DNA from 3 places in the Anaerotignum faecicola genome. Region 3 is predicted to be linked to each of the others. Evidence: riboswitches for the same ligand, from Rfam matches in the RefSeq annotation. Region 3 holds a riboswitch; each other region holds the start of a gene.
What was found. A riboswitch is a leader RNA that binds a small molecule or an ion and turns the genes downstream of it on or off. The one in region 3 is predicted to bind cyclic di-GMP.
Positions count from the first base shown of each region.

Region 1: another riboswitch for cyclic di-GMP. It lies ahead of EJE48_RS03650 (S-layer homology domain-containing protein); the one in region 3 lies ahead of EJE48_RS04780 (leucine-rich repeat protein).
Region 2: another riboswitch for cyclic di-GMP. It lies ahead of EJE48_RS10890 (S-layer homology domain-containing protein); the one in region 3 lies ahead of EJE48_RS04780 (leucine-rich repeat protein).

Region 1 is NZ_BHVZ01000001.1:751,469-761,432, reverse strand. It holds gene EJE48_RS03650 (S-layer homology domain-containing protein) at 1-2,594, opposite strand, end outside; cyclic di-GMP riboswitch class I at 2,648-2,739, opposite strand; gene EJE48_RS03645 (beta-class carbonic anhydrase) at 2,931-3,494, shown strand; gene EJE48_RS03640 (BlaI/MecI/CopY family transcriptional regulator) at 3,636-4,013, shown strand; gene EJE48_RS03635 (M56 family metallopeptidase) at 4,020-6,233, shown strand; gene EJE48_RS03630 (MBL fold metallo-hydrolase) at 6,324-7,013, shown strand; gene EJE48_RS03625 (N-acetylmuramoyl-L-alanine amidase) at 7,140-7,928, shown strand; gene EJE48_RS03620 (AI-2E family transporter) at 8,017-9,162, opposite strand; gene gltX (glutamate--tRNA ligase) at 9,365-9,964, shown strand, end outside.
Region 2 is NZ_BHVZ01000014.1:187,308-197,271, reverse strand. It holds gene EJE48_RS10915 (hypothetical protein) at 1-321, opposite strand, end outside; gene EJE48_RS10910 (amino acid ABC transporter ATP-binding protein) at 334-1,098, opposite strand; gene EJE48_RS10905 (amino acid ABC transporter permease) at 1,115-1,765, opposite strand; gene EJE48_RS10900 (amino acid ABC transporter substrate-binding protein) at 1,883-2,671, opposite strand; cyclic di-GMP riboswitch class I at 3,005-3,092, shown strand; gene EJE48_RS10895 (transglutaminase-like domain-containing protein) at 3,105-3,932, shown strand; cyclic di-GMP riboswitch class I at 4,465-4,552, shown strand; gene EJE48_RS10890 (S-layer homology domain-containing protein) at 4,610-9,082, shown strand; gene EJE48_RS10885 (S-layer homology domain-containing protein) at 9,241-9,964, opposite strand, start outside.
Region 3 is NZ_BHVZ01000001.1:974,719-984,682, forward strand. It holds gene EJE48_RS04755 (NlpC/P60 family protein) at 1-546, opposite strand, end outside; gene EJE48_RS04760 (hypothetical protein) at 543-764, opposite strand; gene EJE48_RS04765 (branched-chain amino acid ABC transporter permease) at 779-1,048, opposite strand; tRNA gene EJE48_RS04770 (tRNA-Ser) at 1,834-1,921, opposite strand; gene EJE48_RS04775 (leucine-rich repeat protein) at 2,037-4,676, opposite strand; gene EJE48_RS04780 (leucine-rich repeat protein) at 4,697-5,938, opposite strand; cyclic di-GMP riboswitch class I at 6,044-6,119, opposite strand; gene hcp (hydroxylamine reductase) at 6,316-7,911, opposite strand; gene EJE48_RS04790 (ATP-binding protein) at 7,944-8,660, opposite strand; gene EJE48_RS04795 (Crp/Fnr family transcriptional regulator) at 8,747-9,409, shown strand; gene EJE48_RS04800 (S-layer homology domain-containing protein) at 9,465-9,964, opposite strand, start outside.

The DNA.
Region 1 (9,964 bases), 220 kb from region 3:
ACCCAGCCATGGTTCGCCGCAACCGTAATCTCGCCTTCTGCCCAATGCCCGATGATATCGGTGAAGCTTACGGGCGTTTTGTCGCCGTTGTTGTCAAAGCGTGTTGCGATTGCCGCAAATTCCGCACGCGTGATGGGTGCGTTCGGGCGGAATGTCCCATCGGGATACCCTGCGATAATGCCCATCCTGCTCAGCGTGGAAACGGAGCTGCAATACCATGCATCTGCCGCCACATCGGAGAAATCATTCTGATGTGTGAAGTTTTCACTGCGGATACCATCCTCAAGCAGACGGAAGAAGATTGCCGCTACCTCTGCACGGGTGATGGAATTCTGCGGCTGTACTTCGCCATTCCCGTAACCAACAATGTAAGCAAAGTGGTCAGTGTTGTTCAGACCCAGTGCGTCATCATCAGGAATTTCTACTGTCGGCTTGGGCTTGGGACGATGTCCGCCGCCACCGCCGCCACCACCGCTGGGAGGTGCGGGTTTGTATGCCGCTTTCAATGCCATCGAGGTCGTTTCTCCTGCGATGGGAGTGTATTCATCATAATATTTAGAACCGTCTACTTCTTTTCCCCAACGCGAGATAGCATCCCAGTCATTTTTTTCGGTATTCCATTTATACCAACCGTCATAGAACCAACCGGTGATTTCTTTGCCATCAGCAAGAATTTTGTCACCGGACATATCGGTAGCTTTTGGAAGCGTAGAAGTAGAATTATACAGGAATAAATCATCAGCCATATCGGTTGCCGTGTTGTTATACAGAGCTACACCTTCCTCAACAGTCAGATTTGTGTGATCATAGGTGTAAACACCGCCACCAGCTGTAGCGGTATTATTTTTTACAGAAGCACCTGCTTCAATGTTTATAGTCATAGGTGCTTCTGTGTTTGGATATGCATAGGTGGCAATACCACCGCCGGTAGCGGCATTGTTTTCCTCAATACAAGCACCTTCGGAGCATGTGATGATCGGCTGAAAGGCTCCGACAGTCTGTGCGTAGATACCGCCACCGCGAACAGAGGCTTGATTATTTTTAATATCAACCTTGCCTAAATTCAGAGAGGTGACATTAAGGGCACTAATGCCGCCACCTTCATTTGTAGCACTATTGCCACAAATGCGGGTTGAATCTCCGACTGTTAACATAGTATTGTTACCTAAATAGATACCGCCGCCGCTGTGGGTAGATTTGTTTTTGGTGATTTCAGTTCCGCTAATAGAGCATGGGAGGCTTTGTTCTGCAGTCTGCACAGAATCATAGTAAATGCCCCCACCATTATAAGTACATTCATTTTCTGAAATAGAGCCGCCTGTAATTGTAAATTCAACAGGAAATATAGATTTACTACTGCTATTTACAGGACCGATGCAGATACCGCCGCCACTCTGGATCGCTTTATTCTTGCTAATTGTAGTGTCAGTCATGATAAGAGAACCACCTCTTACACCAAGACCGCCGCCATAGCTAGTGTTGCCTTTGTTAGCAGTATTGTCTGTAATCCGAACATCGTTTATGATTAAGTCGCTTCTGAAGGAAGAAATACCACCGCCGGCTGCGTATAAGTTACCATGACCGTCTACCGCTGTATTTCCGGAAATAGTACCACCCTTGATTGTAACGGTACTGTTTGAACAGAAGATACCGCCACCATACCTTGCTTTATTGCCTTCAATATTACAGTCCGTTAATTCAACAGTGCAGGAACTGATACGGATGCCGCCACCACAGCGGATGAAAGCTTGGTTATTTTCACCGTCCTGTTTGCTTGAAAGATCCCCACCTGTAATAGTACCATTTTTGATTTTAACATTGATTACCGGAAGATTAAACGTATCCGGATAGGTCTCCTCATATTCAGAGAGGAAGGGGGAGCTTTTGAAATCGATATTGGGGAAATATGGATTTTCAATGCTATGGCTTTGTCGGAGTATCGTTTTAAGCTCATCTGGAAAATCAACCGTAGGAGTAATTTCAATCGCACGTTCTCCTTCGTCGGCAGTTAAGGTTTTCCCATTCAAATTCAGTGTAATAGATTTGTTGATACTGATGTTTGCGGTTACATCCTTCGCCAGTACAACGGTATCGCCGTCTTGAGCAGCTCTGATTGCTTCTTTCAACGTATCGTATTGTGTTCCATCGATGGTTGCCTCATGCTTTACTTCGCCAGTTGTTTCGTCTTTGTTTTCATCTTCACCCTTGATAGGAGCAGGGTTGCTTTCGCCCTCGTCTTTCGTTGCTTCTCCACCGCTTACAGGTGCCAGTAAAGGCTTTAAGGTTTCATCTTTACCGTTCTGCCCCTCACCGGAAGAAGTAGAAGTACCGGTTGTCCCTGAGGGGGGGGCAGTTTCGGTCTTCTGTCCGCCGTTCTCAGGTGTGCTTGTTGGTTCTGTTGTTTCGCTGTTGCTTGTTCCGCTTCCATTGGACGAGCCGTCAGACTGTTCTGCAGCAGGCGCGCTATTCGTCTGCTGAGAGCCTTCGCCCCCGGCACCATCCTCTGCGAATACCCCAACTGGCGGCAGGGCAAGCGTCATAGAAAGTGCCAATGTCCAAGTGAGAAGCTTCTTGCCTTTGTTTTTCTCTGTCATAAAAACCCCCCTTTTCCTGTTTGCGGGTTTCGGAACAGGGAAACAATATGTATTTCGGTAGCCGGCTGTCCTGCGGCAAATCCCCTCGCCGTTTAGACCCTTGGCTTTGCGACATCGGCTTTCACCGATTGTGCCTTTTTCTGTACATACGCCCGTTCCTGCGTCCGCACAGAAATAAAAATAGTTACATTAGTGTTGTATAAGAATAGAATAGCATATTCACATAAAAAGACAAGTGCCTTTTTATTTTTTTGTAATATTTTGCCATACAAAAAGAGACAAAATCCTTAAAAAAGAGTATAATATGAAAAAACAATGAACGAGGTGAGCCCTTTTATGAATGATTTCGTAAAGAAAATGTTGGATTATAACCGTGCCTTCGTGGAGCATGGTCTCTATGAAAAGTATACCACAACCAAGTATCCGGACCGTAAAATCGCCATTCTTGCCTGCATGGATACCCGCATGACGGAGCTTCTGCCTGCCGCCCTCGGCTTGAAAAACGGCGATGTCAAGCTGATTAAAAACGCAGGCGGTCGCGTGATGCACCCCTATGGCAGTGTCATTTTCAGCCTTCTGGTTGCAGTCTATGAGCTGGGCGTGGATACGGTCGTTGTCATCGGGCATGATGATTGCGGCGGTCGCCTGCTTGACCCGAAGGAAATGATTGCCAAGATGAAGGAACGCGGCATTTCACAGGAAGCGATTGACCATGTGGATGAAAACCATAAAAACGTGGAGCAATGGCTGACCGGCTTCGGGGATATCAATCATTCTGTGCAAAGCACCGTCGATGCCATTAGGGAGCATCCGCTGCTGCCTAAGGATCTGGAGGTGCTCGGCTTCATCATGGACCCCCATACGGGCGCAGTCCGCGGCGTTTCCGAGAGAAAAGAATAAAATACAAAAAGTCGCTTTTCGCTTTACGAACGGCGGCTTTTTTTCTTTTACGGAAAATTTATAAAATTTCGCTTGACAGAATGGACATACAGCTGTATGTTATAAATAAACATACACTTGTAGGTAAAAGAGGTGAACCCCATGGAAAAACAGAAATTACCCGATACAGAGCTCAAGGTCATGCAGGCAATCTGGCATATCGAATCCCCTGCCAGCACCTCTGCCGTCCGCGAGGAGCTGCAAAAGGAACGCCCTTGGAATTTATCCGCTTTGCAGACCCTTCTGGGCAGACTGGTGCGCCGTGGCTTTTTGCAGACGGAGAAGCAGGGCAAAAGCCGCTATTATACCCCCCTCGTCACAGATGAGGACTATCTCGCGGAGGATAGCCGCCGCTATTTTCAGAAATGGACGGGTGGCTCTCTCAGGGATTTGGTTGCCTGTCTTTATGTCAATCATTCGGTTACAAAAGAGGACTTAGAAGAATTGAAGGCGTTTATCGAGGACGAAACGGAGGGGTGAGCTGCCATGCGTATTTTTCTGGAATATTTGAAGGTCGGCCTTTGGATGCTTCCGATTATTCTGCCGGCACTTTGGCTTTTGCCGCGCCTGTCTAAGCGGTATGCCGCTAAGGTATCCTATGTCATCTGGCTTGTGCTTGCCGTGCGTCTGCTCATTCCGTGGAATCTGACCCTTCCGCAGGAAACCGCCCCCATCCATGTGGCAATTTCCGAGGAGCAGGCGAATGAATGGGTACAGGCGAAATTCAATCCCGTGCAGGCACCGCCAAAGGCAGAAGGCGCAGCAGCCGCAGCACAAAAGCAGACACAGCCCCAAGCCGAACCCTTGCAGCCCTTGCAGATTGGCTTTGCGCTCTGGCTGGCAGGCGTGCTGTTTTTCGCCCTGCGGACAGCGGTTTCCGTTTTTCGGATGAAAAGGCTGCTCCGCCGTTGGGAGAAAGAGCCCTCTGCCGAAGCAAAGGCGTTTTTCGCCGAAACGGCAGGCAAAACGCAGCCGCGGCTCATGGTTTGCCCTGTGCTGGAAAGTCCTATGGCGGTCGGTTTATTCCGCACAACTGTCTATCTGCCCCATGAGCACTACACCGCGCAGGAGCTGGAAATGATTTTCCGTCATGAGCTGATCCATTGGCGGCGGAAGGATTTGTGGTATAAGCTGCTGCTGCTTGCCGCAAGAAGTATCCATTGGTGCAACCCTTTGGTCTGGCGGATGGCAAAGCGCGCAGAGCGGGATTTGGAAATTTCCTGCGACAGCATGGCGGTGCAGGGCAGGGATGCGGCGTATCGCAAGGCGTATGGCCTGATGATTTTGCAGGAGGCGGAGCGCAGCATCGAAAAGCAGGCAGCATTGACAACCTGTTTCACCGATGGGAAACGGGCATTGCAGGAAAGGCTGGTGGAGATTATGAATCAAAGCAAACGAAAAAAGGGCATGGCACTGGTTTCTGTTATGCTTGTGCTGACATTGACCTGCGGTTGCCTCATCAGCTGTGGAAAGGACGAGAAAGCATCGGAGTCCACGCAGGATACAGCAGTAAGTCAAGGCACCCTGACCGCAGAACAGCGCAAGCTGACTGAGCGGTGGGCAGAGGCTCTTTCCGACAGAGATGGCAAAATCCGCTATAAAGAGATGGGCAAGGCTGCCAAGGCGCAGTTTATCGCAGAGCAGAAGGCGCTTGGTGGCGAGGATTGGAATTATGTCATCGGCGGCTCCAGCCCTTGGGTGGATTCCTATACCATCGAGGAGCGCGAAAATGCAGCCATGATTACCTATACCATGCAGGATAGCCAGCCTGCTTATTACACCATGAAGGAGCTTTTGAAATTCGGGGAGGAAAACGGAAAAACCGTTGTCGCCGGCTATCTCACCTCCAATCTCTATTGGGAGGACGGCAAGGTGCATCCCACCGTTTCCCGTACAGAATCGGATTTGGACGAAGGTATTTGGGACTTTCTTTCGCAGAGCGTGGTCGGCTTTATCAGCCAAAGCGGTTGGGATGTGTATGAATTGGAGGCCTTCAATTTTAACCGCATCAGCGTGACACGCACCCCTCTGGCAAACGGCAGAGAACAGGTGACCGTGGATTTCGGCTTGAATATGCATTATAGAAATCCCTTCCGCGACCCCGATGAGGCAGGCTATATCCGCCGCGCAAAGGAGGCGGGACAGTCTGTGTATGCTGTGTATTATAAGGAATATTATGAGGAAAAAGAGGGAAATACCTATTTCCGCTTTACCTGCGAGGTGCAGGCGGATGCACAGAAAATCAATGAGGACACCTGCTATCCGGAAACCTTCCATCTCTATAATGATGATTTCGATCCGCATAGGATTACCTTTCACAAGAAAAATCCCGCTTGGGATGGTTGGTATGAGGAAACACCTACGGATGGCTGGTTCTGCACCGTTACCCCTGCCAAGGATGCGAATACCGTCACCGTTGCCAGAAAAATCCGTATCGAGGATGCCACAGGCAGAACGAATAACGGCTATTTCGATTTGAATCTTGACTATACGACCACCCTCCCCGTTGCGGAGGATGCAGCCTTTACCGTTGGCGGCGCAGGCGAAGCCCCTGCCATGCTGAACGCGAAGGAATGGCTTTCCCGTCTGCAAAGCGGAAAGGTCGGGCAGAGCGTGACGCTGTTCTTCGGGAAAGATGCAAACGGAAACACCGTAATTACCGAGGGCAGAGAAGGCTTCTGGTCGAAGAAGGCCGTCTGATTTGTCGATATTCCCAAGGGGCGCGCACATTGCGCGCCTCTTTTTCCTGTGCTATACTAATGACATTTCAGAAAGTAAGGAGTGACTGTAATGAAGATAACCTATCTGCACCACAGCGGCTTTTCCGTTGAAACCGAAACAAAGGTGCTTTTGTTTGATTATTATACAGAGGGCGGCAGAAAAGCGTATTTCGACCCCGCCGCATACCCCGATAAAGCAGTTTTCGTCTTTGTCTCCCATGCACATGAGGATCATTATGACAGACGGATTCTTTCGTGGGCAAAGCTCCCCAATGTCCGCTATGTGCTTTCCTTTGATGTGCGGACAGAAGCAGGCTTTGAAGGCAGAGTCCTCTGCGCCGAGCCGCACCGGACATACGATTTTGACGGCATTTCCATCCAAACGCTCCAATCCAATGATGAGGGTGTTGCGTTTCTGGTCAAGGCGGATGGCAAAATCATCTACCACGCAGGCGATTTGAATTGGTGGCATTGGAACGGCGAGCCGGAGGACTTTAATGCCGATATCGAAAAAAGCTATACTGCGGAAATCAATCGGCTGAAGGGCGAGAAAATAGACGTTGCCTTTGTCCCTGCGGATTTGCGCCTGCAGGATAAATATTTCTGGGCGGTCAATTATTTTCTCAAGACCGTCGGCGCAAAAAGGCTGTTTCCCATGCACTTCTGGGGACGCTTTGATGTCTGCACGATGCTGCGTCAGCTTGGCTATGGTGAAACGATTGCGGAAATCACGCAGGAAAACGAAAAATTTGAAATTTAAACGGAAATTCTTAAGGAAATCTTCAAGTTCTTCCGCGGAATTTCATTTATACTAAGGATAGAAAAGAATCGGTCGAAATCCTGATTTCGATTGTGGCTTAGTTTTTTAGCGGAAGAAGGAAAGGCAATGAAGGGAAAAAACTGGAGGGAATATGAACCGCCGAAGCGCCGTCGGCGCAGAAGAAGAAAGGGCGGACTTTTGCGCAAGCTGCGTTTCGCAGTGGTGCTGTTTTTGGTTGGCTATGTCGGCTTTCTGGTCTATTATAATTTCGGCAAGCCCTATACCGTTGCACTGGATGCAGGGCATGGCGGGGCGGATGTCGGCGCAGAGGGCGTGATACAGGAGGTCGCACTGACGGAGCAGACTGTAGCCGCGCTGCAAACCCTTCTGGAGGAGGACGGACGCTTCCGCGTGGTGCTGTCCCGTAAGGCAGGCGAGGGCGCAACCGTCACCGAGCGTAACCATAAATTCCGCCGCAGACACCCCGATTTAATGCTCTCTGTCCATGGCAACGCAAGCGACAGCAGCAGTGCCAATGGCTTTGAGTGCTATCCTTCGCCTCCCGGCTATGAAAACCACGAAGAAAGCCTTGCCTTTGCTGCATGTCTGGCGCAGGAAATGCAGAATATAGGCGCAAATCTCCGCGGTACGGGCATTGCAGGCGTGCGCTATGGCTATTATGATGAAAACGGCAATAAGCTGCTGCGCGATTCGAGCGATACCACGGTCTATTCCTATGATACCTTTGGTATGCTCAAAAATATGAGCTGCCCTGCGGTTCTGGCGGAGCAGTGCTTTATTACCAATACATCCGATGTGGAAAGCTTCGGCACGGAGGAGGGCTGCAAGCATGCGGCAGAGGCGTATTACCGTGCCATTTGCGGTTATTTGGAGAGCGCAGACAGCCGAGGGTAAGGCAAAAACAAATAAGCGAACGGCTAAAAGCCTTAAAACTTCAAATAAGCTATCTTAACGAAAAAAAGTCCTCGAGAGAGGACTTTTTTTAGTCGATTTTGATATTCTTTTCGCTGAGCCGTTGGTTGACGTTTTCCTTCAGCAGTGTATACACCACCGAAACAATCGGGATAAACACCAGCATCCCGACAATCCCGAACAGGCTGCCGCCCAGCGTCACCGCAACCAGCACCCAGATTGCAGGCAGTCCAATCGAGCCGCCGACCACCTTCGGGTAAATCAGATTTCCTTCAATCTGCTGTAATACAATAAATAGCACGATAAACGCAGCTGCTTGCGAGGGGCTGATCGTCAAAATCAGAAACGCCCCTACGACACAGCCGATAAATGCCCCGAAAATGGGAATCAGTGCCGTAAATGCAATCAGCACCCCAACCAGAACAGCAAAGGGGAACCGCAGAATCGTCATGGAAATGAAGAACATCATCCCCAGAATCACCGCCTCTAGGCACTGCCCTGTCAGGAAATTTGAAAACGTGCGATACGTCAGCGCGCAGATTTGCAGAAAACGGTTTGCGTGCTTTTCCTTCAGATAGGCGAAAATCAGCTTTTTCATCTGCCGCTTCAGAAATTCCTGCTGCAACAGGATATAGCAGGCGAAAACAAGACCGATGAAAAATGTCCCCACGCCGCTCACAATTCCTGTCGCTACGCTGATGGTAGAACTCAGCATGGAATTTGCCCCTATGCGGAAGAATGTCACAAGCTGATTCAGAATTTCCTCCCAATTCAGCTGTGCCTGTACCTCGTCTATGTAGTCCACCAGCTCAGGATGGTTGGAAACAAGCTGTTCCGCCTTTTTCATCAGTATGGGCACCTTTTCGGGCAGTGTTTTCCCAAGCGTAGCAATGGTATTTCCCAGCTCCGGCACAACCACAATCGTCACAAGGCTCAATAGTGCCAGCACAAAAATCAGCGTCAGAATCAGGCTGACGGGTGCGGCAAATTTTTTCTGCTTTTCCTTTGCGTTTGCAAACAGCCGCTTCCGGATGCGGTTCATCGGCACACTCAGCACAAATGCAATCGCGCCCCCCAGAAGGAAGGGGAACAGGATGTGCAAAATCGTTTTTACCGCCTGTAGCACAATGCTAAACCGCCAAAGCCCCACCAGAATCACCAGTGTAAATATAATTAAGCCCCGCAGCTTGCGGAGCGTATCCTTGTCTAACTGCATCCAATCAACTCCCGGTATATTTTTATTTATATTAGAAGAAAGTATATCACAAAAGCAAATTTTCTTGCAATACGCGCGCACAATTCTTAATATTTTCTTCTGTTTTTCCTTTACACAGCGGGCATTTGCGTATAAACTATACAAAGGAATATGTGGCTTTTTTCAGAAAAGTCAATTTATCGAAGCAGAAAGGAAGAAAAAAATGGAAGTAAGAACAAGATTTGCCCCTTCCCCTACGGGCTATATGCATATCGGCAACCTGCGTACCGCGCTTTATGAATACCTCATTGCAAAATCTCAGGGTGGGAAATTCATCCTGCGTATTGAGGATACCGATCAGGGCCGTCTGGTGGAGGGCTCTCTGGATGTCATTTATAAAACCATGAAAATGACAGGGCTTCAGCATGATGAAGGTCCCGATGTCGGCGGCGAATACGGCCCCTATGTGCAGAGCGAACGCATGGGTCTGTATATGGATTATGCAAAGGAACTGGTGGAAAAGGGCGAAGCGTATTACTGCTTCTGCACCAAGGAAAGACTGGAAAGCTTGAAGGAAGCCAATGCAGAGGGCGTTTCCTTCGCAAAATATGACCGCCATTGTCTGCATCTGTCCCCTGAGGAGGTACAGGCAAAGCTTGCCGCAGGCGAACCCTTCGTTATTCGCCAGAAAATGCCCGAAAGCGGCACAACCTCCTTCCATGACATGGTTTATGGTGATATCACCGTGGATAATGCGGAGCTGGATGACCAGATTCTGATGAAGGCAGACGGCTTCCCGACCTATAACTTCGCCAATGTTGTG
Region 2 (9,964 bases), on a different contig from region 3:
TTCGCAGCGAACAAGCTCCTCCGCACCGGAAACCTCAAGCGTAATTTCCGTTTTTTCGCCAATCTGCAGATTTTTCTTCTGCGCCAGCCATGCCGCCAGAGAAAGGCTGGCATTGCCGCAAAATTCCCCCGCCATCATTTGCAGGCGTTTTTCTGCCGCAGGATTTTCCGCTTCCTCGATATAGCCTGCCTGCTCAGCGTATACACTGCCATAGGCAATCAGCCTTTCTGCCACAGCAAGCTGCTTCTCTCTTGCCACAGGCGTTTCGATGAGCAGTGTCATATTTTCCGTAGGGCTTGCTTTGATGAATTTCACTTCCATCCGACCACTTCCTTACTGCTGAAAACGGCTCAGGAAGGCTTTGGTACGTTCTTGCTGGGGATGATTGATGACCTGTTCGGGTTCGCCCTCCTCCACAATCACGCCGCCATCCATAAAAATAATATGATCGGAAACATCCCTTGCAAAGGACATTTCATGTGTCACGATTACCATTGTCATGTGTTCCGCCGCCAAATCCTTGATAACCTTCAGAATTTCGCCCGTCAACTCAGGGTCAAGCGCGGAGGTCGGCTCGTCAAAGAAAAGAATTTTCGGCTTCATTGCCAATGCACGCGCAATGGAAACACGCTGCTGCTGTCCGCCCGAAAGCTCACAGGGATAAGCGTTTTCCTTGTCCGCCAGTCCCATTTTTTTCAGCAGCTCCCTTGCCTCGGCATAAATTTCCTCTTTTTTGCGCTTGCCGATCAGAATCGGCGGTTCGGTGATATTTTTCATGACGGAATAATGGGGAAACAGATTAAAATTCTGGAACACCAGACCGAAATGCTTTTTGATGCCCTGCAGGGTTTCCTTTGCGGCATAAACCGCCTTGCCCTGTGCGTCCGCCTTTGCGGCATAGTCTCCCAAATAAATCAAATCGCCGCCATCCATGGTTTCCAACATGGTTGCGCAGCGCAGAAGGGTTGATTTCCCAGAGCCGGAAGGCCCAATGATAGACACAACCTGTCCTTCTGTTACAGACAGAGAAATATCCTTCAGCACTTCGTTTTCCCCGAAGCTTTTATTGCAGTGCTTAATTTCCAATACCTTATTCATTGTATGCCCTCCTTTCTTAATGGTAATAGCTCAGTTTCTTTTCAATGCGTTCCATTGCGAATGCAACCACAGCATTGAAGATGAAATAGAACACACCCGCAACGAACAGGGGCATAATACTTGTTCTTGCAGATGCAATCTGTTTTGCTACGGTGAACATTTCCTCATACGCCAGTACGAACGCCAGAGAGGTATCCTTTACCAGTGTGATAACCTCATTCGTCACAGGAGGCAGTACGCGCTTCACCATCTGCGGGAAAATGATGCGGAAAAAGGTCTGGTTTTTATTATACCCCAGAACGGATGCCGCCTCATATTGTCCCTTGGGGATGGATTCGATACCGGAACGGTAAATTTCCGCAAAATATGCCGCATAGTTAATGGAAAAGCCGATGATAATCGCAGCGAAGCGGTACCATCTGGGCAAAGAAATACGGAACAGATAATAAGGTGCAAAATTCACCACCAGAAGCTGCAGCATCAGAGGCGTGCCGCGCAGAATGGCAATGAAAACCTTAATGACTGCCTGTAAGGGCTTTATTTTTGACATACGCCCGAAGGCAACCAAAAGCCCCAAGGGCATGGAAAACAGCAGTGTCAGCACAAAAATCATCAGGGAGGAGCCCATGCCGCTTACCAGCTGCTGTGCAATAATCGCAAAATTCATAGTAAATTTCCTTTCTTAACCGTAAAATGCAGGAATCCGAGAAATTCCTAAAACGCAGGAAAGGCGGCAGGAGCTTTCCCACCGTCTTTCCCAGCTTTTTTCATAACTGTCTCTTTCTTATTTTCCCAGGCAAAGCATCTGATCCAGATTGTAATCCTTATACTTTGCTGCGATTTCTGCCAGAGTACCGTCCTCTGCCATTTCGTCCAGTGTTGCCTGTACCTGATCTCTCAGTTCTTCATTGCCCTTCTTGAAGCCGATTGCATACTGCTCTGTGGAAAGGGGCTCTTCCAGCATTCTGAATTTATCTGCCTTTGTTGTCAGCTGATACTGTGCTACGCCGATATCTACCGCGATGGCATCATTTGTGCCTGCCTCCAGATTCATGAATGCTGTGTTGTAATCTGCGATTTCATCCAGAGATGCGAAGGAATTTACTACATCTGCCTTGGATTCATCCTGCAAAGCGGAAAGTGCGGAGGAGCCTGCCTGTGTAATAACGTGCTTGCCTGCCAGATCAGCCTCTGTCTGAATATCGGAATCCGCTCTTACAATATATACGATGCTGTTGTCAACATAGGGTTTGGAGAAGGTGTATTCATCCTCTCTGCCTGTCATGGTGAAGCCGTTCCAGATACAGTCGATTGCACCGCTGTTCAGCTCCATATCCTTTGCATCCCAGTCGATGGGCTGCTTTACCAGCTCCCAGCCGTTTCTTTCGCAGACCTCAGCAGCCAGATCCAGATCAAAGCCGGCATAATCGCCGCTCTCTGTTCTGTAGCCATAAGGAGGATATTCCGCATCGAAGCCTACAGTGAAGGTCTTTGCGCTGTCAGAGCCGCCGCAGCCTGCCAGAACAGACGCACCCATAACCATTGTCAAAAACAGTGCCAAATACTTTTTCATACGCTATCGTCCCCTTTTTCATATCGTTTTTTCGTTCCTGCGGAGCGCCGCTCCTTTGTTCTTCATCATAGTATCACATTGCTACGCTAAAGTAAAGCAAAAGAATCTGCTTTTTCTTCCTTATTTTTTATGCAAAATACACAAGTCCTCTCATGCCCTGTGTGCAGTGCCTGCCACCTCTTTCTCCCATCCGTCTGTACGCCGAGTTTTTGTCGATTTTTCAGATTTTTTGCGATTTTCTATTGACAAACGCGAAAAAAGGTATATAGTGTAGGTATAAAAAATAATACAATCAATATCAGTAAAAGATGCAGCCGTAGTCGACAGCATCTCAAACGATAATAGCAAACCCATCGAAAGGTGGCGACGCAAAGCTATAGGGCCTTCCCCCTTGAAAAAGGGCTGGCAGCCAGTTACCGAAAGGAGATTCCGTATGAAACGGCTTTTTTCTTGTGTTTGCACATTTGTTGCAGCCTTTATTTTAATGTCTATGACAGGCGTGGTAACAGCCAGCGCTTCTACAGGTTCTATTGACACTTCCCATGCAAAAGATGGTTTTGTTACCGTAAATTACACTTCCGATTCCAAATTGAAGGTCGGCATCCAGTACGGTGACAATAAGACCTCCTATAAAAACTGCCCCAGCGGCAAAACTGCAGAGTTCTCTCTGGATCAGGGCGATGGCACATACACCATTACCGTATGTGAAAACATTTCCGGTACAACCTATCAGGTTGTCAGCAGAGAAACCGTAAATGCAAAAATCAAAAACGAATATGCTCCCTACCTTATCTCCACCGCAGATGTGCAGTTTGCAGCAGGTGATGCAGTCAGCCAAAAGGCGGCTGAAATCTGCAAGGGCGCAGCAACCGATGCAGAAAAGGTAACCGCAATCTACAACTACATTGCAGGGCATTACACCTACGATACAAAGCTTGCAGATGAAATCACATCCGGCAAGGTAAGCAAATATATCCCTGACACAAGTGCTACGCTGAACAGTAGCAAGGGCATCTGCTATGACCTGTCTTCTCTGTTTGCAGCTATGTGCCGCAGCCAGAGCATCCCTTGCTCTTTGACAAAGGGCTATGCCGGCAGAAGCTACCATGCTTGGAACAAGGTAAACGTAGACGGTGCTTGGTATCAGATTGATTTGACCTACGCTGTAACAGAGCGTGTACTGAACGCAAACAGCCTGTCCGATTGCGTATCTCCTTTGCACTACGCACAGCAGAGCGATTCTCTTGCAATCGCAGCATAACAGATTGTAATAATGTAATAAAGAAAAAACACATAGCAGGAAGTCTTTTCTTCGCTATATGTTTCCTATAACAAAACCATTTCTACCTTTACAGATAACGCAGACACAAACGCATGGTATTATCTGGCGGTACAGGAAGCAACCAATAGCCACTACAACACAAGCAAGGAAAACTCTGCCTATGAAAAATGGACAGGCTTGCGCAAAACACTTGATTGAATCGGATTAAGATGATTATAATAAATTCGATTCAGGTGTTTTGCATAAAAGCAACGCTTATTTTTCATTAAAAACAGACAAGTTTTCTATATTTAGATAGCGGCATGTCCCCATTTTCCGTGCCGTCATCATTTTTCCATATTTTTTCAACAAAACTTGCATATAATTGCATACAAATATGTTGAGAATCCACAAAAATACTTGAAATTTTATCAAGTTGTGATATAATACATTGTAACAGAACTTTGCAATGTATTTTATCTATATAAATACATTATAGTATTATCTGTGCGGCTCGTTGAAAGAGCGTGTGTACAGACAAAGGCACAGCCGACGAAAGCCGGTGTCGCAAAGCCAAGGGCCTAACCGAATTTTTCTTCGCAAGGCAGCCGGTTGCCAAAAGACATATCGTATCCTCCTTCTTCGGGTCTCACAAGAACAAAGAAGGAGGATTTTTTATGATGAAAAAGAAATCAGGCAAACGCTTTCTGTCCTGGCTCTTGGCTGCCGTAATGATAATTGCGTTGATGCCGGCGAATGCGTTTGCGAAGGATGACAACGACTATGGCGGAATTGACACCTACGCCAACCAAAGCAATAACAATGTGGAGTTCTGGTGTACCAACTCCAACGTTAATGTAGGCGGCAAAACATCTACATCCCTCGACAGTCTGCTTTCCGGCAAAAAAACAGCTTGTTTTTCGCAGGAAACAGCTTTGCAGACAGGGACTCTTAAAAACGGCTCCGGTTTAACAGGCAAACTCTGGAAAGTAATGGTTCAGAATAATAACAACAAGCAGACCGGTGGTGAAAATGTCAATAAAACCGATACAGGTACTGAAATCACTTCCATTTGGGGTGAATGGAAGTGGATACCTTTTCAGTGGTATCAATACCAGTACAATTATCTTACAGCAGATGGGAAAACAGGTACCCTGCGCGCGAACCAAACTGTAGTTGTTTATTACAAACAGGTATTTGTTACAGATTCCAACTACGGTATTATCTACGGTACTGACTGGGGATATAGTGATGGTAGTCATGATGATGCTCCTACAAAGATAACCTACCAATTTGCACAGGAAAACAATGATGGCAGCACTACTATACTGAAAAGCGGAGATTACTGGTATGCAGATAAACCCTATCTCATTAAAGGTATTGGTGCACAGTTGAACCCTAAATATGAAATTTCCAAAATCACTGTTGATGGTGCCGAACAGGATCTCGACAAAGAAGTCTCCATTGACCGTAAAAATCCCCATGTAGTTACCTTCTACATTAAAAGCGTAGAAACAACCAAAGTTCAGTACCACTGGATTGGTGCAGAAAACCTTGCGGTAACATTGCCTACTGATAATGCAGAATATGACTGGGATACCACAGCAAACTTAACCGATGAAGCAGCAGCATTTACGCCTAACCTCATTAAAGAAGGCAAAGACGGTGTTAAATATATGTTCTCCGGTTGGTATGATAACTCCGAGTTTAAAGGTAGCCCCGTAACTTCTATCACTGTCTCCGATACAAACTACACCTTCTATGGTCGTTGGACTTCTGCGGCTGTTGAAGTTGATTTGAACAAGGATGACAGCAATACCAACAGATTTGAAAAAACTCTGACTAATGCAGAAAAGCTTTCTGATGACGCTAAACGCGAATTTACAATCAGCATTACCAATGATGACGATTCTAATGAAACATACACAGGTACAGCCACTGTAAGCAAAGAAAATCCCACTGCACCCTTTGAATTTGATGAAACCCAGAAAATGGTATTCGATATCGACGATGCAGGCATTGGTGAAGACGGCACTGTGCCTGAGAACGGCGTAGATTACACCTATACTGTAAAAGAAGAAACATCTGGTTCTTCTGATGATATCGAATTTGATAATGCAACCTACAAAATGAAGGTAAACCTCAAATTGGAAGATGGCAATCTGGTAGCTACAGTTTCTTTTACAGATGCAACTGAAGGAGCTGTCACTACTCCCATCACCTTCACAAATACATACACACCTGCTTACCCCGTTTATGTTTACGGTCGTTACATGCACAACAACGATCATCTGAAAGGCGATGTAACTGTAAACAACGAAAAGATTCAGTGGAACGCAGATAGTGCAAACCAAAACGCTAAAGAATATTACATCACCTTTGGTAAAATCGAAAAAGGTACAAAGGTAGAAGCTACAGAAGGTGCAACAACTTCTGATCTTTTATTCAGCACGGATAGCATCACTCTGAATGAAGAATTCTCTGGTACAGGCAGTGCTGCTTCTAACAATGTTTCTCTGAGCAATGTTAACAGCTGGGGTAATGTTCACGCTTGTCCCGGTGCAGTAGGCTATACCAACGAGGGTTTTGCTTGGCACATGGACGGTAATATCAATGTTTACACTGTAGCATACGATGACGGCGTTGATGATGCTAGCGTTACAAATATGCCCACTAACCCCCAAGGCTACTTCTTCGGCAGCTACACAACCGCCGCTGCACCTAGCCGTGAAGGCTATGACTTCCAAGGCTGGAAGGCAGAAGGCACTGATAACGTTTACGAGGCAAATCAGGAATTCACTCTTAATGGAGACGTAACTCTGGTTGCACAGTGGACACTGAGCAACGCAAATGTAACCTTTATGATTGATGGCGGTACATGGACTGCCCCTGAAGCTGTAAAGGATACAGCAAACGCTTTTAAAGAAACAATTAAGCTGGACAACGGTCATGCGACATTAGCTAACATTGGCTATACTCCTAAAGGCAAAGCAGATGACAGCCACACAGGCAATGGTAAATGGTACAAGGATAGTAACCCTATTATCGGTGACTTCGAAAATCAGTCTGTTGAAAATGGTGCTATCTTTATCCTGAAATTCGAACCTAAAGCACCTCCAAAGACCGCTACTGTAACTTTCGAGATTGACGGTGGTACATGGAATTCTACAGCACCTGAATCCATAGTTCTCGACGTGGAAAACGGTCCAGCAAAACTTTCTGATAAACTTTCTGCCGCTCCTAAAGGTACTGCAAACGAAAACTACAGCCCTGAAGGCAAATGGTATAAAAAAGTTAATGATGACCTCGTTTCTGTTGTCAACATTTTAAATGTAAATATCGACAGTGATACAACCTTCGTTCTGAAATTTGATAAACAGCAGTACACCATCGAATATCAGTGGAGCACAGATCGTCCCTCTGATATTACAGAGACTCAGCTTCCCCCAGCTACTACAAAAGATGGCTTAGCTCCTACTGAGGAAACTGAAATTAACGCTCTCAATAAAGCCGCAGAGAAAACCTATACCACTACTTCCACAACCAACAAAGATGGTAAATATGGTGAATGGACACTCGTTGGTTGGACTCCCTTAAGATCTGATGATGGTACAAAAATCATCTTCACGGGTAATTGGAAATTCACAGAAAAAGAGAAACCCGTTGAAGTTAAAGTAACCTTCAAAATCGAAGGCGGCACATGGGATGGCACTAACAGCGAAGATCAGACCACAACAGTTATTCTAACAAATGGAGCAGGTTATTTAAAAGAAGAACAACTGCCCAAAGGTACTCATACCCCCGATGCAAACCACATCGGTACAGGGTACTGGAAAATTGACAAAGGTCAGGATATTACAAGCATCCTTATTCAAGGAAATACAGACTTCATCTATACCTTCAACGAACGTGGTACTGTTGCCACTGAACTGAGCAAGCTGATTCAGAAAGACTTCAAATCGCAGTACAACTACAGCACAGAAGGAACCTTCACTGCAACCGCAGAGGTTATCGCAGAACCTGTTGCAATAGCAATTTCCTACACAGCTGAAGAAATGGATGAACCCACAGAAGCCAGAATCTACGATGGTACGGTTACTCTGAAAACAGGCGAAACAAAAGCCTTCGACTTCTCCGCAAAAGACAAAATGGCTGATGTATTAACACCTAACACACGCTACACAGTCAGGGTCTCCGAGGATAAAGGCGACCTTTCCAAAGTAACCTATGACACCACAAAATACATCCTCGGATTTGAAACAGATGGGAATGCTGTAGTGGACTATATCTGGATTGCAAAAGAGAAGGATAGTGAGAATGATCATCCTGAACTAGAACCCGTAGAAGGCACAACAATCACATTCCACAATATTTACACCTACAAGCGTCACCATTCCTCCAGCGACGGTGGTAATGGCGGCGGCAAAAAAGAGGAAAAACCTACCGTAGAAATCAAGGATGATGATGCACTGGGTCTGAATAACACAGACCACTTCGCATACATCGTTGGCTACGGCAACGGCGAGGTAAGACCTCAGAACTCCATCACCCGTGCAGAGGTTGCGGCTATCTTCTTCCGCCTGCTTGAGGATGACGTTCGTGATGCAAACTACACTCGTCAGAATAAATTCACAGATGTAAGCAACGATGCTTGGTACTGCAGCGCAGTATCCACACTGAGCGCGATGGGTATCATTTCCGGTTATCCCGATGCTACCTTCCGCCCCAACGCATCCATCACTCGTGCCGAATTCGCCGCAATCGCAACTCGTTTCGATGTAAACGGCGATAAAACACCCGCAAGCTTCAACGATATCGCAGGCCACTGGGCAAAGGACGAAATCGCTGTAGCAGCCAATAACGGCTGGGTAAACGGCTATGAAGACGGTTCCTTCCGTCCTCAGAACAAAATCACTCGTGCCGAAACAATGTCTCTGGTAAACCGCGTGCTCAACCGCAAACCTGAGACAGCCGAGGATCTCCTGGAAAACATGACAAAATGGACAGATAATGCCGATACCAACGCTTGGTACTATCTGGCAGTACAGGAAGCAACCAACAGCCACTATTATGAATACAAAGAAAATTCTCAGTATGAAAAGTGGACAGAATTGCGTGAAACTCGTGACTGGTCCGAGCTTGATAAATAAATCATAAGCGCTTACAACTCGGAAGGGTTGCTCCCTTCCGCTCCTCTTTCAGACCTCCGGTTTTAAGCCAAGAAAAACCGGAGGTTTTTCTTTTGCTTTTCTGCAATCAAAAAGGACGAAACCCCGTTTCCGGAATTTCGTCCTTTTCTATTCCTTTTTTATCCTGCGATTGCACAGATTCTTACAATTTTGCCCTTAGAATCCTTCGTCAATGCAACCGTGCAGTCATCCCTTGCATCCGAGCAGGCATCCAGAAAGTCCTGCAGTCCATACAAATCCTCATCATATCTGAGGTTTCTCTTATAATCATCCGCATCCGCCGCCGCAGAAAGCTTATACACAAACTCTGCACGGGTGCTGATTTCAAATGTCTTTTTGCTGCCGTCTATCCTTACCTCGATTTCATCTGCTCTTCTGTCAACAGATACCAGCTCGCCGCGTGCATCCTCCCAGAACGCCGTAATCGTTTTTACCTCACCGCTACCGTTATAGCCCAGCTCCACATAAATCTGGGAATCGCCATAGGCATAGTCCAACTCGCTGTTCAGCTTCGTCAGACTGATGCTTTCGCCGCCCAATTTCACTGTTACACTGCTTGCCAAATCCATCTTGATATTCAGCCCTGCCGCCGTAACGGTAATGGTTCTCTTATCCTCAACCAAGTCTCTGAGATAGCCTTCCTTCGCGTCCGCCATCTCCGCGGTAATTTCGCAAACATCACCATTCTTATCGAACCCCAACGTAACATTGAAGCTGTAATCCTTATAGCTGTCAATCAAATCGGAAACATCCCTGTTCTTGCCATTGATGGTTACATCCACATCATCCGCCAAACCGTAGGTATAGTCCTTTTCCTTCGCTACAATCGTAAGCTCTCTCTTG
Region 3 (9,964 bases):
CGCAATATCTCTGGTCTTCAGGTATGTTACGCCGTCCTTGCGGATGAGGCTGACGGTATACGCCTTATCATTATAAAAAATCGTTTCCTTTGTAACCATTTCGTCCTCCTTTCTTTCATAGGCAATGTCCTTCAAGCGGAACCAATGCGTAAAGCCGCTGCCCGCAACAGCGCCGATTCGCACGCCATAGGCACTGCCGTCCGCCGCGATGTATTTTCCGCCGCCGATGTAAATGCCGATATGCCCCTTGCGCCAGACCGCCGCCCCAATGGGTGCCTGCCCGATGGTCGCGATGGGGAATACCGCATCTGCTGTGTCATGATAGCCCTGCGAATTGCGGAGGATGCCTGTCCCCCACGAAATCAGACCACTGCAATCTACACAAACCTGCCCGATTTTCGCCGCGTCGCTCTCCCAGACCAGAGGACCAAAGAGGATTCTCAGTCGGTCATACGTCTTTTGTGTCAGCACCTCGCCCTTCATGCCATAAACATAAGGCGTGCCAAGCTTTCCTCTCGCAAATGCAACCAATTCATGCCCCGTCATTCCGCATCCCCCTTTTCCTGTGTCACTTCCTGTGTCATGCTTTTCCTGTGCTGTGTGCCGAAATAAAATGCAATCACAATCGAAAAAATATTCAGAAACTGCCCACCGTCAATGCGGCTTGTGACTGCCAGAACAGAAAATACCAGCGTCAGCACCAATGTTACAATACTTTTCACCGTCAGCAGATTTCCGACGGCTTCTCTCCAGAATTCCTTCATTTCATTTCCCCCTTTCATTCGTGCGCCGATTGATTCAGATGCTTTTCCAGTCTCTGATAGGCATCACTGACATTGCCGTTTGCGCCAAGCTGCTTGAGCCCGTCCAGTGTTGCCAAAAGCCCGTAGCATATAACGCACTGCTCCTTTTTGATGTTCTCGATTTCCGCCTGCTGTGCCTTCTGCTGCTCCATCCAGTGAAAGCTGCGGTAAAGCAGGGCTCCAAGCGTGCCTAATGCTCCCAGAACGGTCGCAAAGCGGATAATCGTGTCCCCTGTAACATACATTTTGCTCTCCTCCTTTCTGTCATGGAGAATAGCAGCTGCCAAGTCTCAGGGAGTCTCAAGGTATAAAAAAAGACGTTTCGGGGAATCGAAACGCCAAAAAGCTTCCTATTAAAATATGATTTGCATTGCGCCACAAAAAAGGGTTCTTTTTTCACAAAAGAAAAAAGGCTACCATTTTTGATAGCCTTTTCCATTACGGAGATGGAGGGATTTGAACTGCCCACCTCGAAATATAGTCGCGCATTTTCCCTCGCTTTGCTCTGTCGTTGCGCTCCTTATTTCTCGCAGTTTCGGGCTCCCTCCTCCTGCCACCGGCAGCGGTCGCCCTCTACTCCCGCGCCACCGTGGCGCAAAGGTGTGCCCCAATAAGAAAACATGAAGAAAATGAAATAGCGGAAAGGCTACGGATACAAGGAAGTTTCCCGCAGGCATCCTTTGACTTAGGCTGTCAAGGAAAACTGACGTAGTAGACGTACCTTTCAGCATTTCAGAATTCATGGTTTCTTATCTGGGCGCACCTTATGGGTTCCATTTTGCAAAATAAAAAAGACTATCCTTCGATAGTCTCTTTTCTACGGAGATGGAGGGATTTGAACTGCCCACCTCGAAATATAGTCGCGCATTTTCCCTCGCTTTGCTCTGTCGTTGCGCTCCTTATTTCTCGCAGTTTCGGGCTCCCTCCTCCTGCCACCGGCAGCGGTCGCCCTCTACTCCCGCGCCACCGTGGCGCTTCGGGTTCCATTTTGCAAAATAAAAAAGACTATCCTTCGATAGTCTCTTTTCTACGGAGATGGAGGGATTTGAACCCTCGCGCCACGTTAATGACCTATACCCTTAGCAGGGGCACCTCTTCAGCCTCTTGAGTACATCTCCACAAAACGCCTACTGCAATAGTTAGTATATCAAAAACACCCCCTGTTGTCAAATACTTTTTCGCAAACGGGACAAAAAAATGGCGTTCACCATTTCTGATGAACGCCGAATTGCCTTATCGAGCGGTTTTGATTGTCACTGTTTTGGTTGCCTCATCCCAAGCAACCTCTGCGCCAAGCTCATCTGCCACGAAGCGCACGGGTACGAAAGTACGTCCGTCGATGATAACAGGTGCAACGCCGTATTTTTCAAGCATCTTGCCGATGGTCATCTTGATTTCCTTATCGTTGATGGAGAGCGTAACCTCTTTGGTCGCGCCGTTCCAATCCACCTTGCCGCCCAGAGCCTCGGTGATAATTCTGATAGGCACCAGAGTTCTGTCATTGCGGATGACGGGTGCAGCATCGTAAATCACCGCTTCGTTATCCACGTTAACGATACGGCTGCCGATTTGCAGCTTAATGGTCTTGCCTGCTTCAGCCGCGTTGCTGTCATCTGCCGCATCCTTCTGCACGAATGTCGCATCCACGGAAACCTTGCCGACGGGCATGGTAAATGTGTATTCGTTATTGTTCACCTTTTTCAGCTTTACGGCGCTGTTGTTTTTGTCCTTTACCGTCATCTTGTCCAGCTGATAGCCGCTGTCGGGGGTTGCCTTGATGGTCACTGTTTCGCCGGCTTCTGCCTTCGCGGGGGTAACGGAGATTTCGCCGTTTTCCGTCTTACCTGTGCTTACGCCGTAGGTCGGGGCGGAGGTGTCAGAGGAAGAAGAACCGGATTTTCTGCGTGTTACGGAAACAACACAGCTTGCAGGTTCATAATTGCCGCCCATGTCTGTTGTAAATGTATACTCCATAGTTGCATTCGGCAAAGAAGCCTTTAAGCCCTCTACCTTAATGCTGTCAACGTCGCATACAACCTTTGCTGTATCTCCGTTGCAAACGCCGTCAACCGTAAATGTAACACTGCCTGCGCCTTTCAATGTGCTATTATCTACAGTTAATTCTACCTTCTTGGGTGCAACTGTAAAAGGAATCGTTTTTGCAGCTTCTTCGCTGTCAGCCCACTTATAATTATCTGCATCCTTCAAGGTTAAAACAACATCATACACACCGGCATTCTTTCCGCCTTCATTCTTTGTAACATCATAATCAGCTGTTGCGGTTACATCTGCTTTCAATACTGTGCCGTTATAGATCTTGCTTTCCACCGTAGGCACTGCCACTTCTTTCTTTGTAATGGAAATTGCTGTCGCACTGCTTACGGCTGTTTTGCCTTCTGCATCCGTAATCTTAACGGTATAGCTTCCGCTGTCCGCAACATTTTTCGCGGTATATGTAGCTTTTGTTGCGCCTTCAATAGCTACGCCGTTCTTCTGCCACTGATATGTAACACCGGAAACAGACGTTGCCGCTGTGAGAGTAACATTCCCGCCGTCATACTGCTTTGTCGCATTGCCTGTTACGGAAACTGTAGGTGCATTCAGCTTCCACTGCGCATAAACGGTAATATCCGCGGTCGTGGGAATAATATCACTAACCGCATAGGCAGTGCCTTTGCCATCTTTCGCTGTGTTCCATCCGGTAAATGTATAACCGGCACGTCTAAAGCTGCTTGCTTTTGCAAGATGCTCATTTCCTTTAATTTCAGCATACGTTTTTGCCGTTACACCGCTGATATTCGCATCATAAGTAACTTCAATCGTATTTGTAGAATCCTTCAAAGTCCATTTTGCATAATAATTTTCGCTGTCCTTAGGCTTACCTGTATATGCCGCATCGGAAAAGTCTGCGTTTTTGTGCCATTCCACAGTATAGCCCGGACGAGAAACAGCCTCAAAACCTGTCTTTGTCATATCAACTGTTCCGCCGTTTGTCACATAGCAGGTTTTAGTCACAGAACCGGCTTTATTTTTAGCTAATAAGGCATTTAAGATGTCGTTGTTATTTACATAAATATCCTTATGATTATTTGCCCATTCAGGTGCCACTTCGCCTTCTTTAGTATTATACCAGTTATTGATGCACCAATCCCCGATGGTAAAATCAGAAGAATAGACATCACTCATATCATAAATTTTCACAGGTGTTCTCTGGAAAGCACCGACACCAAGCGTTTTTACTCCGCCGGGAAGATACATTTTCAGCACCCTTGTATCATAAAACGCACCGTCTTCAATTGTTTCAAGTTTAGAATTCTTTGAAATATTTACCTCTGCAAGAGAAGTACATCTATTGAATGCCTGTTTCCCAATAACTGTTACGCTGTCCGGAATTGCAATGCTTGTAATGCTTGTCTGTTGAAAAGCACGATTCCCGATTGTTTCAAGTTTAGAATTCTTTGAAATATTTACCTCCGTAAGAGAAGTGCATCCGTTAAATGCCTGTTCCCCGATAGCTGTTACGCTGTCCGGAATCGTAATACTTGTAATATTTGTATGTTCAAAAGCATGGTTCCCGATTTTTGTAATACCGTTTCCGATTTCAAGAGTTTCCAAATTGGTACATTCACTTAAGAAATTATTGGGAATATTCTTTACACCGTCACCAAGCTTTACCTCTTTAAGAGTAGCCTTTTTCTCTTTCAAATTGAAATTGATTGTCCCTGCTCCCAGTTCAAAGGTTTCCAAGGGTGCGGCACCGGGATAGTCTTTTCCCCAAGTCCCTACAGTATCAGAAGAAAGAACCAAGCCCTCATCCCCTTCGATTTTAAGGGATTTCAGAGAAGGACAGTTGATAAATACACCCCTCCCCATGGATTTCACTTTACCAAGCTCTACGGATTCCAGCTTTTCGCATCCGCCGAAGGCATTCGAGCCCCAATACTCTCTACTTCTCCCTCAAAGATAATTTTCTTTAACTCTTTCAGCTGATAAGCGAAAAGGTCGGGCAGTTCCTTTACATCATTCCGAATAATCAGAGTTTTTACGCCGCTTCCAGTTAATACAACACTGGACGTTTTGCCGCCGTTTGGATTCTCGCCGCTATAAAAGTCCACATTCCCCGGATAGGTAAATGTATCAATATTTGCCAGATTACTCATACCATAGGGGCCTACTTCTTTTATATCCTTCAAACCATCGTCAAAATTGATTGTGTCAAATCCCGTTCCGCGGAATGCTGCTGTACAGATGGTATCAATCCATTCCGGCAGAGCAAGCTCACCGGTGTAGGTTTTTCCATCTACTATACAGGTATTCAGACTTTTATCTTTGTCAAAAAATCCGTAAGGAACGGCACTGCCTGTCAGCATTTCATGACCCGGTATCCAATAATCCGAAACATTTTTAGGCTTGAAATTTGTAAAATCAACCGTCGTAATCAAAGGGCAGTACGAATAAACACCGCTGCCGTAATGGGTTACGTTTTCATTAAATGTAATTGTCCCATTCAGCGCCAAATAAGAAAATGCATCTGTACCGATTCCTGTAATGCCATCTTCTACAATAACCTTTGTGATTGGAACAACCTCCTGTGTTGTTCTGTCAGCCTCGACATCGCTGAGTAAGGCTCTTCTCCAAGGAGCAATATCCCCCTCAAAGCTATCAATCGTAATATTTTTCCCGTAGTAATCTGCAATGTTGCCTTCGCCCGAAATGGTTAGGGTATAGCCACCTACTTCTTCGTATCCGTCCTCGGCTGTTGTTGCGTAGGAATATCCGTTTTCTTCCGCCTTGCGGTATAATGTATCGTTATTCTTTACCAGTTCCCACGAAACCTCATCTTCTTCCGTTGCACCGCAGTCCCCTTTTGCAAAAACTTCCCCTTCTGCAACGGCAGTTTCTTGGTCATCATCAGAAGCTGCGGAAATTCCATCTTCTATCTTTTCTTCCTTTACGGACTGCTCAGTCTTTTCCTGCTCTTCCTTCGCAGATTTTTCCCCTTTCTGCTCGTCCTGCTCCACCGTTTTCTCCTGTGCCTGAGGGTCGTCCGTCCCCTCCGCCGCGAATGCCGGCACAGAAACCATACTTGCCGCTACGGTCAGCGCAAGTGCCTTCGCATAATAATTTTTCTTCATATTTTTTCCTCCCTTTATCTGTACTTTCTTTATACCCAATGCGAATAAATTCCTTTTTTCTTCACAAACAGAAAAAGCACCGCCCCTATCCGGCAATGCTCGTTTTTTTGCAGCTGGCTGCCAGTTGAAAGGCCCTGTAGCTTTGCGTCATAGGCTTTCGCCTACTTTGCCGAATTATGCTTGTTTTCTGCGGAATTTATTATTTTATGCAATTTGAATTATGGCAAAAAGGGATTTCTATTACAACCTTAATTTATAAAAAATATCCTAATTTGTAATATTTTTTCGTAAGAGGGTGGTTTTGTTTCGTTTAAAGGCACTACAATAAAAAAGAAGGCAACCCATTTGGGTTGCCTTTTCATGAGAGATATCTTATTTTACTGCAGCAGCTGCTTCAAATCCGCCTCCGGAGTCGTGATTGGTGCAATCCCGAAATTCTCCACAAGGTACTGCAGCACATTGGGCGAAACAAATGCCGGCAAAGTCGGGCCAAGGCGAATGTTCTTGATGCCCAAATACAGCAGGGTCAGCAGGATACACACCGCCTTCTGCTCATACCAGGAAAGCACCATGGACAGCGGCAAATCATTCACGCCGCAGCCGAACGCATCGGCAAGCGCAACGGCAATCTGAATCGCACTGTAAGCATCATTGCACTGCCCGATATCCATCAGACGGGGCAGACCGCCAATGGTGCCAAGGTCAAGGTCATTGAAGCGGTATTTGCCACAGGCAAGCGTCAGCACAACCGTATCCGCAGGGGTCTGCTTTACAAACTCCGTATAATAATTGCGCCCGGGACGTGCCCCATCGCAGCCTGCAACAAGGAAGAAATGTCTGATTGCGCCGGCTTTCACTGCCTCGATGACCTTATCCGCCACCCCAAGCACCGTGCCGCGGGCAAAGCCTGTCATCACTGTATTGCCGCCATTGATGCCTGTAAGCATCCTATCCTCGGCATAACCGCCCAGCTCCAGTGCCTTTTCGATCACAGGGGTGAAGTCCTTATCCGCGCCGATATGCGTCATTTCGGGATAGGATACCACCTCTGTGGTGAATACGCGGTCGGCATAGCTTGCCTTCGGCGGCATCAGGCAGTTGGTGGTAAACAGCACCGGCGCAGGCAGCTCTGCAAATTCCTTCTGCTGATTCTGCCATGCTGTGCCGAAGTTGCCCTTGAGATGCGCATATTTTTTCAATTCGGGATAACCATGTGCAGGCAGCATTTCGCCATGGGTATAAATATTGATACCCCTGCCCTCGGTCTGCTCCAGCAGTAGCTTGAGATCATGCAGATCGTGACCGGAAATCACAATAAACGGCCCCTTTTCCACAGTCAGCGGAACGGTAACAGGTGCCGGCGTGCCGTAGCTTTCGGTATTTGCCTGATCCAGAAGCGCCATGCACTTGAGGTTTTTCTCACCGACCTCCATCACGATGGGCAGCAGCTCCTCCATGCCCCAATCCTCGCCGACAGCAAAAAGCGCCTTTGCGAAGAAATCGTTCACCGCATCATCGGTATAGCCCAGCACCAGGGCATGATGCGCATAGGCCGCCATGCCGCGCACCCCGAACAGAATCAGGGATTTCAGGCTGCGGATATCCTCCTGCGCATTCCAGAGATTCGTCATATCGTAATCGGCAGCGCGACCGCACGGAGCAGCACAGTCCGAACAGTCGGGCACAAGCCTTGCCTTTTCCGCATGTACGCGGTCAATCAGCTCGCGCAGTGTCTTTTCGTTGAAGCTTACATTTGTAACGGTGGTAAATAATCCCTCAATCATCAGCCGCCATGTGCCGTCATTCACATCGGGGGCATTGTCCGTTGCGCGCGCAAGCCCAATCAGCGCCCCTGTCAGCTCATCCTGCAGCTGTGCCACATCAGCAGTTTTGCCGCAAACGCCTGCATTTCCCATACAGCCGGTACATCCTGCCGTCTGCTCACACTGAAAACAAAACATTTTGTTGCCCATTTGAAACCCTCGCTTTCTTCTTTGTCCTCTTTTTAATCCAGAATTCTGCCATCTGTGGAGATGGTCACAACCTGCCATGGAATAAATTTCCCACTCTGCTGTAATGCCGTTTTTGCCGCAAATTCCAGACCGCCGCAGCAAGGAACCTCCATGCGGACAATGGTGACGCTTTTGATATCATTCTCACGAATGATTTCGGTCAGCTTCTCGGAATAATCCACACTGTCCAGCTTCGGACAGCCCACAAGGGTGATATGTCCCTTGATGAATTTTTCGTGGAAGGCGGCATAGGCATACGCGGTGCAGTCTGCGGCAATCAGCAGCTTTGCGCCGTCAAAATACGGTGCGCGTGCAGGAACCAGCTTAATCTGCACAGGCCACTGGGACAGGCGGCTGACCGCCTCTGTATTGCAAGCCGCGGCGGATTCTTCGTGTGCGATTGTTCTGGACTGACTTCCCGGACATCCGCAGGGAAGTGTCATCCCTTCTGTCTGCATTTTTTCCTGTAGCCTTCTGCGCTTATTTTCCTCCACTGCCTTTTCATCATACGCTGCCGCTTCGCGCTCCACAAAGGTAATCGCGGCAGTGGGGCAGGTAGGCAGGCAATCGCCCAGACCATCGCAGTAGTCATCGCGCATCAGCTGCGCCTTCCCGTTTACCATAGCGATTGCGCCTTCGTGACAAGCGGCGGCACAGGCACCGCAGCCATTGCATTTATTCTGATCAATTTCAATGATTCTTCTTTTCACAATAAAAACCTCCTTGCTTTTTTGTTTTCATTATAGTATGCTAAATTCAACAAGTCTGTTGAATTTTCAACGAAAAGAGGGTTTTTATGAAAGAATTTTTTCCCATCATCCGTTCCTCTCAGCTTTTTTCGGGCGTTTCCGAGGAGGAACTGACCGCAATGCTCTCCTGTCTGGAAACAAGAAGGGAAAGCTTCCCCAAGGATGCCCTGCTGCTGCGCATTGGGGATACGGCAGATGCCATCGGTCTGGTGCTGTCCGGCAGTATTCTAATCATACAGGAGGACATCTGGGGCAACCGCAACATCATTTCCAAGGCAGGGGTGGGGCAGACCTTTGCCGCCGCCTATGCCTGCGCGCCCGGCTCTGTGCTGAATGTAAGCGTTGTAGCAGAAACGGCTGTTACGGTGCTGTATTTGAACATAAAGCGTGTGCTGCATGTGTGCTCCTCCGCCTGCACGCATCATAACCATATCATCCGAAATCTGCTTGGCGAGCTGGCAGAGAAAAACCTGCGCTTCAGCGAAAAGCTGACCCACATGGGGCAGCGCACAACGCGCGCAAAGCTGATGTCCTATTTTTCCGCAGAGGCACAGCGGCTCGGAAAATATGAATTCGATATTCCATTTTCCAGACAGCAGCTTGCGGATTACCTCGCGGTGGAGCGCAGCGGACTTTCGCTGGAGCTTGGGAAAATGCGGGATGAGGGTCTGCTGGATTTTCATAAAAACCATTTCGTTTTGAAGGTATAACGCCAATAAAAAAGCAGAAACTCCTTTTTCGCAGGAGCTTCTGCTTTTTGTTTGCTTATTTCATTCCGTTTTCAACGAAGCGGTGGAGCATCGCCGCAATCTCGGCACGCGTAGCAGTGCCATTCGGATAAAGGAGATTGCTGTCGCCCTTTACAAGGCCGATATTCACCGCCCACGCCATCGCGCCCATCGCATAATCGGAAATGCTCTCGTAATCGTCGAACTCCCGAATTGCCATGCCGCCCTGTGTGGTATCATAGCCCTTATACTGCGCGTAGCGATAGAAAATCGCCGCAAGCTGTTCACGGGTAATCGGATCATTCGGGGCAAAGCTGCTGTTGTCGTAGCCGCCCATAATGCCGTTTTGCTGTGCCCATGTCACCGCATCATAAAACCATGCCGTACCGGAGCCACGCACAACATCGGCAAAGCTGTTTTCTCCCTCGACAGCAGGGCTGCCCTCCATGCGGTAGAAAATTACCGCAATCTGCGCACGGGTGGTGTTCGCATAGGGTGCAAAGGCTGCCGCATCCATGCCGGACATCAGACCCTTTT